Regions from separate parts of the Paenibacillus sp. SSG-1 genome, predicted to be linked through region 4. Evidence: predicted binding sites of a transcription regulator. Region 4 holds the regulator's gene; each other region holds the start of a gene.

Region 1 (3,134 bases), 550 kb from region 4:
AAATGGATCGAGAAAAACTACGGCCTGCTCGTCGATTTCTCGGCGGAGCTGTCCGCAGCCCGATACGGCAGCGAGATCGAGACCGTGGTCTACCGCGTATGCCAGGAAGCCGTCCTGAACGCGCTGAAATACGCCGGTACCGACGAGGTGCATGTCCGGCTATGCGAAGAGGACGGGATCCTGCAGCTGACCGTCAAGGATGACGGAACCGGATTCAATATGAATGAGAATGAAGCCAAGGGCACCGGCCTCGGCTTATACGGGATGCGAGAGCGCGCCGAGCTTGTCGGCGGCCAGTTCATGCTGTATTCGGCCATCGGCGGAGGGACGAAGGTGGAGCTGCGCATTCCGTGTGCAGAGGATAACGAGAGGGAGAGGGAGACCGATACACGATGAAAATTGTCATAGCGGATGATCATGCGGTGGTCCGGAGCGGCTTTTCCATGATTCTGAACTACCAGGAGGATATGGAAGTCGTCGCGACGGCCGCTGACGGCATGGAGGCTTACGCCATGGTAGCCAAGCACCAACCGGACGTGCTGCTGATGGACCTCAGCATGCCTCCGGGCGAGAGCGGCTTGATTGCCACGGGCAAGATCAGCAATGATTTTCCGAATACGAAAATACTGATCCTCACCATGTATGATGACGACGACTATTTGTTCCATGTGCTGAAAAACGGCGCCTCCGGTTACGTGCTCAAAAACGCGCCGGATGAAGAGCTGGTCTCGGCCATCCGGATGGTGCACAAGGGAGGAACCTACATCCATCCGCAAATGGCCACGTCACTGGTTCGGGAGTATATTAAAAAGGACAGCGAGAGCGCGGACAACGATCCGTTTAACAGCCTCTCCCCCCGGGAAATCGAGATTTTGCCGCTCATCGCCAAAGGCTACGGCAACAAAGAGATTGCGGAGAAGCTGTATGTCTCCGTCAAAACGGTGGAGGCCCATAAGGCCAAAATTATGGAGAAGCTGAACCTGAAAAGCCGGCCGGAGCTGGTGGAGTATGCACTAAAGAAAAAACTGCTGGATTTCTAGCATTTTTAAGGATACCGGGTGTTCCAGCAACAGGATATAGGGAAGTTCCCCTGACGAATTCAGGGAACTTCCCTATTATCTTTGTGAATATCGTCACGTACAATAAGGCATGGGGATCAATGAAGTCAGCCATTTATCATGTTCAGAAAAGGTGGTTGAAATGATCAAAAAAGCGCAGCTGCCGCTGCAGACGATGAATTTGGTGCTTGGATTTATGGTATGGGTCATCATTTCCGCATTGCTGCCGTTCATTCGGGAGGACATATCCATCCCGGCGGACCGGCTGGCGATCTTGACCGCAATCCCGGTAGTGCTGGGCTCGGTGCTCCGTTTGCCGCTGGGATACTACGCCAACGTCCTGGGCGCACGGATCGTGTTTATCGCAAGCTTTATTCTGCTGCTGTTCCCGGTTTATTTTATCAGCACGGCCACATCCTTTACGCATCTTGTGATCGGCGGCCTGTTCTTGGGTATCGGAGGAGCCGTCTTCTCGGTCGGTGTCACCTCGCTCCCTAAATATTATTCGAAAGAAAAGCTAGGCTTGGTCAATGGAATTTATGGAATGGGCAATGTCGGTACAGCCATTACCACCTTTGCCGCACCTGTCATTGCTACGCAAATCGGGTGGGCGCGTACCGTCCAGCTGTATTTAATTCTGCTGCTCGCGTTTGCGGTGCTGAACGTATTCCTGGGTGACCGCAAAGAAATGAAGGTCAAAACGCCGCTCATGGAGCAGATCAAAGGCGTCTATAAAAACGATAAGCTGTGGTATTTTTCATTGTTCTATTTCATCACCTTCGGTTCGTTCGTTGCGTTTACGGTTTACCTTCCCAACTTCCTGGTTACGAATTTTGAGCTGGCGAAGGTGGATGCGGGGATGCGCACGGCCGGTTTCATCGTGGTGGCGACCTTCCTGCGACCGGTGGGCGGGTGGCTGGCTGACCGTTTTAAGCCGCTGTTCCTGTTAATGGGTGTATTCGTCGGGCTTACGATTGCAGCCATCATCTTGGCGTTCTCTCCGTCGATCGGCCTCTATACCGTGGGTTGCTTAACCATCGCGGTAGGCGCCGGACTAGGCAACGGGATCATTTTTAAACTGGTGCCGCTGTACTTCAACAAGCAGGCGGGGATCGTGAACGGGATCGTGTCGATGATGGGCGGCCTTGGGGGCTTCTTCCCGCCGCTGATGCTTTCCTTCATTCATTCGGTGACCGGGCAGTATTCAATCGGGTTCATGGCGCTATCCCAGGTAGCGCTCGCCAGCCTCGTCATCGTTGTCTGGATGTTTTATCAAGATAAACTGGCCGTTTCCTCTGAGGTATTCAATTCCACAGGGCAAGGCATTCTCGTGACGGACCTGAGCGGAAAGATCCATGCCGTGAACCCGGCATTCACGAAGCTGACGGGCTACACGGAGGAGGAAGTGATCGGCAAAAATCCGAGCATCCTGAAGTCCGGCCGTCAATCCGGTGATTTCTACAGCACCATGTGGGCGGAAATCAAGGAGCGGGGAAGCTGGCAGGGGGAGATCTGGAACCGTCGAAAAAATGGCGAGGAGTATTTAGAGTTATTAATTATTAATGCAGTTAAAGATGGTGCCGGAGACGTTATCCAATATGTCGGAACGTTCAGCGATATTACGAACAAGCCTACAAACGACCGCTATGGAGGCGGAAGCTCAAAGCTGAAAAGCAGTCCGCAGCTGCAAGGATAAAGCGGGCTGAAGCATGTACGGCTATACGAAGGAGGAAGGAAACATGGCGGCGAACCCCCATTTGGATCAGCTGGCTAGACCGATGCGCGACCTGCGGATTTCCGTGACGGACCGATGCAATTTCCGCTGCACATACTGCATGCCGAAGGAGATCTTCGGGGATGATTATGCCTTCATGCCCAAGGAGCAGCTGCTGTCATTTGAGGAAATCACACGGGCAGCTAAGTTATACGCTTTGCTTGGCGTCCGAAAGATTCGCCTGACCGGCGGTGAGCCCCTGCTGCGCCGTGGACTTCCCGAGCTCATTCGTATGCTTGCTGCTATTCCGGGGATTGATGATATCGGGCTGACGACGAACGGTCTACTGCTTGGGGGGCAGG
Region 2 (3,134 bases), 1.1 Mb from region 4:
TGCGTGTCTCCCGCGGCGACTGCAGACCTTTCTCGCGTATCGCGGCCACCACCTCATCGCGGGTAAGCGTCGTGCAGGCGCACATGCCAGCCGCCTTCTGCGCCGATGCGTCGAATTTGTCGCCCAGCGTATGCGCGAGGATCGCCTCAACCATGCCGCGGCATTTGCCGCATGAGCCTCCGGCTTTGGTCATAGCTTTCACTTCGTCGAACGTGGTCAGTCCGTTCTCGAGAATGGCGCCGACGATGCGTCCCTTGGTTACGCCGTTGCACCCGCAAATCGTTTCGTCCGCGCTGATCGACGCGACATCGAGTCCGCTGTCTCCCCCGGCTTTATGGAGCACGGAGGCACTCGTATATTCCTGAATGTCGCTGCCCTTCTTCAGCAGGCTGAACAGCCGGGTTCCGTCGGATACGTCCCCGTACAGCACGACACCGACGATGCGGTTCTCGCGAACCAGAATCTTTTTGTAGGATCCGGCGACCTCGTCCTGCACGACGATGGCTTTCGTGTCCGGATCCGCATGGATTTCTCCGCCGGAAAACAGATCGCATCCCGCTACCTTAAGCTGCGTGGACAACACGCTGCCCGCGTAACCTTCCGTTGGCCGGCCCGTAAGGTGGTCCGCAAGCACGATGCCCTGTTCATACAATGGCGCCACCAGACCATAGGCTATGCCGCGGTGTTCAGCGCACTCGCCTACGGCATAAATTGACGGGTCCGTCGTCTGCATCAGGTCGTTGACTTGAATCGCCCGGCCAACCGCCAGTCCCGCGTTCCGCGCCAGCGCTGCATTGGGACGAATGCCGACGGCCATGACGACAAGATCGCATTCGACGTTCGTTCCGTCTTCAAACCGAAGCCCTTGTACTCTCCCATCACCGTAAATTTCCGTTGTTTTCTTCTCCATCAGAAACTTCATGCCCTGGGCTTCCAAGTCCTGCTGAAGCAGCTTTGCCGCTGCCGCGTCGAGCTGCATTTCCATCAGATGCGGCAGCAAATGAACGACATGGACCTCCATCCCCTGGTTCATCAATCCGCGAGCTGCTTCCAAGCCGAGCAGTCCGCCGCCGATCACGACCGCCTTTTTGTATTGTTTAGCCGTTTCCAGCATCACTTTCGTGTCTTCAATGGTGCGGAAACCGACGATGCCTTCCAGGTCATGTCCTGGTACAGGTAAAATAAACGCGCTGGATCCGGTCGCGATAATGAGCTCGTCGTAGGGGACAACGGTTCCCCGGTCGGTTCGGACTTCCTTCGACGCCCGGTTAATCTCTACAGCCCGTTCCTTGGACAGCAATTGTATGTTATTGGACTGATACCAGTCCCAATCGTTAATCGTGATTTCTTCAAACGTTGTTTTCCCTTGCAGCACAGGGGACAGCATAATTCGGTTATAGTTGGGATACGGCTCATCCCCGATCATCGTTATCTCGTAGCGGTCGCGGTCCCGGCGGAGAATTTCCTCGATACACCGCGCCCCTGCCATCCCGTTGCCTATCATCACCAATCGTCTGCTCATAAACACGCCTCCCGTGCAACCTTGTGAAATTAATTACATTGATATCGTAACGGATATGGGAGGCTTTGCCTGTGAAGTAAATCACAGTGGCTTTGTTAAAACAAAAAATTTGTGAAGGCCAGGAATTTTACGGCGTTATTGAGATGACCTCCAACGGTGAGACGCAAAAGTGCAAAAGGCCACCCTGATGGATGGCCTTGATTTCGAACCTTTGTATTTTACTCGGGTAAGAACTCTAATTGTCGTAAGCTTGCTGCAGCGCCTTTATGTCGATTTTCTTTTTCGTCTGAAGTATGGCTTGCATGACTCGCCCTGCTCTTGCCGGGTCGGGGTCACAGATCATCTCCGTTAAATGGCTGGGGATGATTTGCCAGGATACGCCGAATGGATCTTTTAACCATCCGCAAACCTGCGCCTTTTCGTCTCCTCCTTCGGAGAGCTTATCCCAATAATAGTCCAGCTCCTCCTGATCATCGCAATGAACGATAAAAGATATGGCCTCATTGAACTTAAAATGCGGGCCCCCATTCAGCGCGACGAATGACTGCCCTTCCAATTGAAATTCCACGGTCATCACCGTTCCCTCTACACCCCGGCTTTCCGGACCGTAGCGGGCAATTCTGCCGATTTTGGAATCATGGAAAATGGACGTATAAAAATTTGCCGCCTCTTCAGCTTGAGAATCGAACCACAGGTTTGGGGTAATCTTGTGCAATTTCATTCGCGTCATACCTCCTGGCTATAATCATTCTATGATGATTGTAGCCTATCAAGGGAAACGGCGTTTCTCTTCGATTGCTTTGTTTCTAGTTTTCATGGCAGCTAATCATGATGTATACGCCATCCCCTTTGCACCCAGTTTCTGATCGATCGAACAACAGCAATGATGAATGAGATGAATAACAGTTTCTGATTCTTCAGTCCCAAGTTAACTCGCCTTTTCTCATTTTGGCAATATAAATGATCTGTCCCGTATGGTAGTGCACTTCTCTGAACATCGCCATCATCAGATTTAGGGCTGTCGTTTCGTTGTTCACTTGGCTGTATGTAAGCGGCGGCAGATAGAGGAAAGGCTGGGACATCAATCGCTCCGGTTCGGATTGAAGCTGTTCAAGATACTGAAGAATGATATCAAACGCTTCTTTTGTATGCTGATATGCCTCTTCTTTCGTCATCATCAGTCCACGTTCGAATTCCTTCTCCCTGTCCCGCTTGTCCGGAATGTTACACAGGATCGTCTCGACCCGAGAGTGGGCAGCGCCCCGAATATGCGCAACCAAATTAGCAATACTGTTGCTTTCCGGAGTCGGGTGCCAGGTAATATCTTCTTCCGACACTTGTTCAATGGCTTTAAGCGTCCCTCTTTGTTCGGATATCAGCTTGACCTTCATGCTTTGGATAAACTCGAGTGCTAGTTCCATGTTCACACCCCTTCTTTTATTAGCCCGAACATTATGGATCCCCTACTGATCCCTATTCGATCCATTGTCTTGGCCCCACCTTGTGAAACAGCTCATGGTTTGGGGTATTGCGAAGTGCATCTTCGATCCGTCTGCATGTGAAATCACTAATGGGTCTAGGCAGTTCGTCTCTTGAATAAAATCCGCATTCC
Region 3 (3,134 bases), 3.0 Mb from region 4:
GCACCAGCGGCGTATAAAATCCGCTGAACAGCGTCGCGTACCAGTTCGGGAATGCGGCGAACATCGCGCCGCCGGCCGTCAGCAGCCACACCTCGTTGGCATCCCAGAAGGGGCCGATCGAATTGATCAGCACCCGGCGCTCCGTATCGTTTTTGGCCAGAATGCCCGTGGACATCCCGACCCCGAAGTCAAAACCCTCCAGAAAGAAAAACCCGATAAACAGAACAGCTACAAGGACAAACCACAGCTCATTGAGAGACAGCATGCGGAACTCCCTCCTTATCAAATGGATCGGCCGACTCATTCGAATGAGCAGCGTTGTCGGCGTACGGTCCTTTTTTGATGACGCGGACGAACAGATACACCATGACCATCGCCAGAATGGCGTAAATGGCCGTAAAAGCAATGATGGAGAACAATACCTGGCCGGCCGTGACGCTCGGCGACACCCCGTCGGCGGTCGTCATCAGCCCGAATACGGTCCAAGGCTGGCGTCCAATCTCCGTCATGATCCAGCCCGACGTATTGGCGATAAACGGCAGCGAAATGGCAAACAGCATCAGGCGCATAAACCAGGTGTTGCGGTTGTCGAGCTTTTTGCGTGCCGCAAGATAGACGCCGTATAAGCTGAGCACAATCAGCAGCGAGCCGCTGGCCACCATGATGCGGAAGCTCCAGAAGGTCGTGCGCACCGGAGGAATGTAATCCCCGGGGCCGTACAGCTGTTCATATTGGGACTGCAGCTCCTTCATCCCCGTTACTTCGCCGGAAAACTTGCTGTAAGACAAGAAGCTGAGAAGATAGGGAATTTGGTATTCCCCGGTATTGGTCTGATTTTTCGTATCAATAAATGCGGTGACGGTCCACGGCGCGGGATCGCTGCTCGTTTCCCAGAGCGCTTCGGTCGCAGCCATTTTCATCGGCTGGGTCTTCACCAAATATTGCGCCTGCTGGTGGCCCACCAGTGCCACGCCGATCGAGGACACAAGCCCGATGATCACCGCGATGGCAAAAGATTTTTTGAAAAAGGCGGTATCCTGTTTCTTCAGCAGCTTGTAGGCGCTGACCCCGGTGACCAGAAAGGCGCCGGTCATAAAAGCCGCCAGAATCGTGTGCGGGAACTCCAGCAGCAGCTGGCCGTTCGTAATCAAAGCTAGAAAGTCGTTCATCTCCGCGCGGCCGTTATGGATCGTATAACCGACCGGACGCTGCATAAAGGAGTTGGCTGCCAAAATCCAGAACGCCGACATCACCGTGCCGAACGCGACCAGCCAGATGCAGATCATGTGGACCTTTTTGGACAGACGCTCCCACCCGAAAATCCACAGGCCGATAAACGTCGATTCGAGGAAAAACGCAAGCAGCGCTTCGATCGCCAGCGGCGCCCCGAAGACGTCACCTACAAAGCGGGAGTAAGCCGACCAGTTCATGCCGAACTGGAACTCCTGCAAAATCCCCGTCACCACGCCGACAGCGAAGTTGATCAGGAACAGCTTCCCCCAAAATTTAGCCATTCGTTTGTACTCTTCTTTGCCTTTGACGACATACATCGTTTCCATGATCGCGATCGTGAACACCAGCCCAATGGACAGCGGCACGAAAAAAAAGTGAAAAATCGTCGTCGCGGCAAACTGGATACGTGACAGCATAACTACATCCATCGTCTCTTCCCTCTTTCCTGTCGTTATTCTTAAAACCCGCCTAACAGGTTCCGATAACTTGGCTTCATCGTTTCTTCCTGTATCATGGCAGACTTTGAATCCGAATATTGTGATAAATGTCACAATACAAAGCCCAAATCGTTGGTTTTGTGAAATTAGTCACAAAATATTAAAAAATGTGGCCCTTCAAGCACAAAAAAGACGCCCGCACCTTTCGGCGCAGCCGTCCAATTCTTCAGTTCCTCTATATATGTTGCCTGCTTCAGGCTCGTTCGTGAAATCATGCTAGTCCCGTGCCACATAGTATTTATTGGTCATGTACCAGGCATCGCCCTTATCGGTCGGCACTCTGCCCTTCTTCTTGTCCAAAAATACGATTTCCTTGCACTTGGAACAATACCATTTGGTCGTGTAGTATTGGGAAAAGGTCGTGTAAGTCGTACCGCATTTGCAATCGACCTTGAAGTACACCCGGTTTTCTTCGTACGCCTTCGACAGCTGATCCGTGTTGTCGGACTCCGAAGAAGGAACCACGGGCTTGATCAGTTCAGCGTAATTGGAGAACCGATTATGCACTTTAAAATCGGCGACCAGCTCCGGATTCAGGCCAAAAAACTCCTTACCGATCGCTGTGATGAATTTCGCATCCGTGCGATAGCACTCGATCCATTCCTGAATCTGCTTATTGGATAAAGGTACAGTTCCTTTAATGCCGCTATTCAAGGTGTAGGTCATGATGCTCAAATTCTCATTGTCTTCATAGAACATTAATTCGGAAACCTCCTTATGATTTCAATTAATAATGTACTACTTCTGAGGGACAGAATCAAAGTGAGAAATAGTGCCAAGTGCCGGAAATATAAAAAAGCCCCCTTTCGGGGGCCTTCCAAAGCGGGAAACCCGCAGCTGCCGGATGTAGAGCGCTTTAATGCGGCATGCGTGCGGCTTCATTTTTTGTATGAAATTACGACAAAAGGATAACATTTACCAGCCATTTTGTCGAAATCCGCCTGGTGTAAACGGTTGTTAGCCGCAGAAACAAGTCCGATTAAAGACGACGGTATGGGCCGGGATACGGACCGTGTGGATAGTGTGGATGCGGAACATGATGGTGACGGCCGTCCGCCAGCACAATCACCAGCAGATCAAACAGTACGAGCGGCAGAATGAAAGGAAAAAACGAGATATGCGCCTTTCCGGGACTGCTCGAGACCGAGGAAACCTTCAGGTATACCTTGGAACTGCTGACCTTGACGATCTTACCGTAGAACGTGCTTCCGTACTTCGTCTTGATCTTTACCCGGCGGTTCATATACTTCTTGGCAGCCGAATAATGCTTGGATGTCGTCATGCGTCTCACCCCCTTCTCCCCAGCTTATTCCAGCTGAGGCGAAGGGAGCCGGGGCGGAAGGCTATTTCCTGAGCCGGTTGGAGCGGAACATCAGAAAGAGCAGGTAAGGCGTTCCGATGACC
Region 4 (3,134 bases):
ACTTCCTTTCTGAAAGGTGAGCTAATCATCCCGGTCTTATCGGGAGAGAAGACCTTCAAAAGCCGCTTGGGCTTCCCTGCGGATGCGTTCCTCGTCCAGGGTGAGACAGCTGCCGTGCTTCACGACCTGCTTCCCGTCCACCCAGACATGCTCAACGTCCTTCGCGCTGGCCGAATAAATGACGTGTGAAATGAAGTCCGTACGCGGCAGAAAATGAGCCTGATCCGTATTCACCGCGATAAAATCCGCCTTCATCCCGGCCTCAAGTGCACCGACTCCCTCCAGGAACAAGGATTGGGCTCCGTAGATCGTGCCCATACGCAGTGCTTCCGCCGCGGGAACCGCCGTCGGATCTCCCGAGACGCCCTTATGTATCAAAGCGGCAAGGCGCATTTCTTCAAACATGTCCAAATTGTTGTTGCTCGCCGCACTGTCGGTTCCCAGGGAAACCGTAATGCCTGCCTGCATCATGTCGGTAACGCGGGCCACACCGCTCGCCAGCTTCAGGTTGCTGCCAGGGTTGTGTGATACCGTCACGTGATGCTTCGCCAAAATGTCGATTTCCTCGTCTGTTAAATGGACCGCGTGTGCCAGAATCGTCGGCCGTGAGAACATGCCGAGCTTCTCCAAATGAATCGCCGGACGCGTTCCATAATCGCGTACATTTTGCTCCACTTCCGCCTTGGTCTCCGACATATGCGTATGCATCGGCAGATCCAGGTCATGCGCCGCCTGAACGAACTTCTCGATAAAATCAGGAGGGCATGTGTACGGGGCATGCGGAGAAATCATCGCCGTGATCCGGCCGTCTGCCTGCCCGTGCCAGTCCTTGGCGAACTGAATGGCTTCGTTCAGCTTGTGACGCTGCACATCCTCCGGGCACAGACCGATGACACCGCGGGTCAGGGCAGCGCGCATGCCGGATTCAGTCACCACTTTGCCCACCTGATCCATATGATCGTACATATCGAGGAACGTCGTCGTACCGCCCTTCAGCATTTCAAGCACGGACAGCGAAGTCCCCCAGTAGACGTCACTGGACGTGAATTTCGCTTCCATCGGCCACATTTTTTCCTGCAGCCATTCCTGGAGCACCATGTCATCTCCGTAACCTCGCAGCAGCGACATGGCGGTATGTCCATGGGTGTTGATCAGGCCCGGCATAAAAAATAAATGCGTGCCGTCGACGACCTGTACGCCCTCCTCCAGCTGCGGCTCCTCTTCACCGATATAGGTGATGCGGTCGCCCTCAATGACCATCCAGCCGTGCAATACCGGCTGCTCCGGCCGCAAAACGGCAAAGCTGCCGTTCTTGATGGCCCATTTAGGATTGGCGCTCCGGCTGCTGGAGCTCTTCAAATTGTCCGTCATCTTCCGTGTCGTCCTTTCCGTTGTTCAAATAATAAGCGAGGCTGAGCAAATCCGTCGTAAAATCGGCGGCATGGATCCGGATGCTAGCCGGCGCCTTCAGAATCGTCGGCGCAAAATTCAGAATCGCCTCGATCCCGGCCGCAATCAGCTGATCGGCGACGTTTTGTGCTTCGAAATCCGGGACTGTAATGATCCCGATCCGGATATTTTTGCTTTGTATCGTTTCTTTCAGCTCATCCATGGCCTGTACCGTCAAGGTGTTGATCCGTGTGCCGATTTTGGACGGATTGGCGTCAAACACGGCCACGATCTTCATATTTTCCTTCAGGTAAAAGTTATAGTTGGACAAAGCTTGACCAAGATTCCCCGCTCCGACCAGCACCGCGTTGATCTGCTGGTCCAAATTCAAAATTTGACGGATCTTCTCGATGAGATAGGATACGTCATACCCTATCCCCTTACGGCCAAAATCCCCGAAATACGCCAAATCCTTACGGATCTGCGCCGGGTTGAGATCCAGCTTCTGCCCGAGCTCCTGGGAGGAGACCGTGGCCACCTCCCGCTTGTTCAGCTCATTTAGATATCTAAGATATATAGGCAATCTGCGGACAACCGCCTCGGATATTTTCTCCGATTTCATGCATGTTCCCCCTATTGAACGGCTTGAATATTTATTTGGTTATATAGATTGAACTAAAGTTTTGCATTGAATTTCCTGTTCTAACCGCTTTAGTTCAATCTATCTAATGGACTCATTTAAGACACACCGTCCTGATGAAGCCATTCAGAGATGCGCGGAACCATCTGGTCTGTCTGCATATGCTCCATTTTCGGTCCAGGCAGCGAGTACAGGAAGTACTTCCCGTAATACGATTCGATGACGCGCGTATCGTATACGATGACGATGCCCCGGTCATGGGCGGTGCGGACCAGCCGCCCGAAGCCCTGCTTGAAGCGGATGACGGCCTGCGGGACCGACAGCTTCATGAACGGGTTCTTCTTCTGGCGCTGCAGCAGCTCGCTCTTCGCTTCCACCAGCGGATGGTTCGGCGGCTGGAACGGGAGCCGGACGATGGCCAGGCAAGTCAGCGCTTCACCCGGGATGTCCACGCCTTCCCAGAAGCTGCTCGTTCCAAGCAGCACCGAAGCGCTGCTGTCCGTAAACCGCCGGATCAGCTTCGTGCGGCTGCCGCTGTCAACGCCCTGTCCAAGCACGGCGATGTCGCTTTGTGCAAGGGCTTCTTTCAGCGGCTCGTATACCTGGCGCAGCATGCGGTACGAGGTGAACAGCACCAGCATCCGGCCGTGGGTGGCGATCGCGGCGTCCGCCAGTGAGCGGGCCAGCGTTTCGACAAACAGGGCGTCCCCGACGCTTCCCTTCACGCTTGGAAAATCCCGCGGAATGACGAGCAGCGCCTGGTCCCTGTACCGGAACGGGGACGGAAGCTGGACCGTCACAAGGCGTCCGCTGTCCTGGTCCTCCTGTAGTCCGAGGTTATCGATCATATACTGGAACGATTTATCTACGGATAAGGTGGCGGACGTCAGGATGACGCTCTTTTTCTTATCAAAAAACAGCTCCTTGAGCTGCTTGCTGACGTCAACCGGAACAGCGTACAGCTGGAGCGATTTGCTGCGGAAATGGCCGCTCGCTTCCATCCAGTACACGACGGTTTCGTCGTTCAGCGTCATAAAGAACCGGAGATTCTCCCGTTCGGAGCTGAGGTCCTTGAGCAGCCCGCCGATATCGGTGATCAGGCTGT

The links. The regulator Rex, encoded in region 4, represses fermentation and respiration genes when NADH is low (regulators of the CRP and FNR family bind a similar motif). The targets are predictions, from matches to a motif close to TTGTGAAATATTTCACAA.
Region 1: the regulator Rex is predicted to act here: its motif matches at 1,122-1,139, upstream of BCV73_RS14685 (nitrate/nitrite transporter).
Region 2: the regulator Rex is predicted to act here: its motif matches at 1,544-1,561, upstream of nirB (nitrite reductase large subunit NirB).
Region 3: the regulator Rex is predicted to act here: its motif matches at 1,809-1,826, upstream of BCV73_RS30635 (cytochrome ubiquinol oxidase subunit I).

What each region holds. Positions count from the first base shown of each region.
Region 1 is NZ_MBRK01000001.1:3,173,608-3,176,741, reverse strand. It holds gene BCV73_RS14695 (sensor histidine kinase) at 1-396, shown strand, start outside; gene BCV73_RS14690 (response regulator transcription factor) at 393-1,040, shown strand; gene BCV73_RS14685 (nitrate/nitrite transporter) at 1,201-2,754, shown strand; gene moaA (GTP 3',8-cyclase MoaA) at 2,798-3,134, shown strand, end outside.
Region 2 is NZ_MBRK01000001.1:2,578,708-2,581,841, reverse strand. It holds gene nirB (nitrite reductase large subunit NirB) at 1-1,522, opposite strand, end outside; gene BCV73_RS11965 (VOC family protein) at 1,758-2,243, opposite strand; gene BCV73_RS11960 (DUF1572 family protein) at 2,440-2,943, opposite strand; gene BCV73_RS11955 (NUDIX hydrolase) at 2,996-3,134, opposite strand, start outside.
Region 3 is NZ_MBRK01000001.1:6,721,038-6,724,171, reverse strand. It holds gene cydB (cytochrome d ubiquinol oxidase subunit II) at 1-265, opposite strand, end outside; gene BCV73_RS30635 (cytochrome ubiquinol oxidase subunit I) at 249-1,661, opposite strand; gene BCV73_RS30630 (hypothetical protein) at 1,947-2,429, opposite strand; gene BCV73_RS30625 (hypothetical protein) at 2,710-3,012, opposite strand; gene BCV73_RS30620 (iron ABC transporter permease) at 3,074-3,134, opposite strand, start outside.
Region 4 is NZ_MBRK01000001.1:3,727,607-3,730,740, forward strand. It holds gene BCV73_RS17150 (amidohydrolase) at 37-1,371, opposite strand; gene BCV73_RS17155 (redox-sensing transcriptional repressor Rex) at 1,325-2,011, opposite strand; gene dinG (ATP-dependent DNA helicase DinG) at 2,128-3,134, opposite strand, start outside.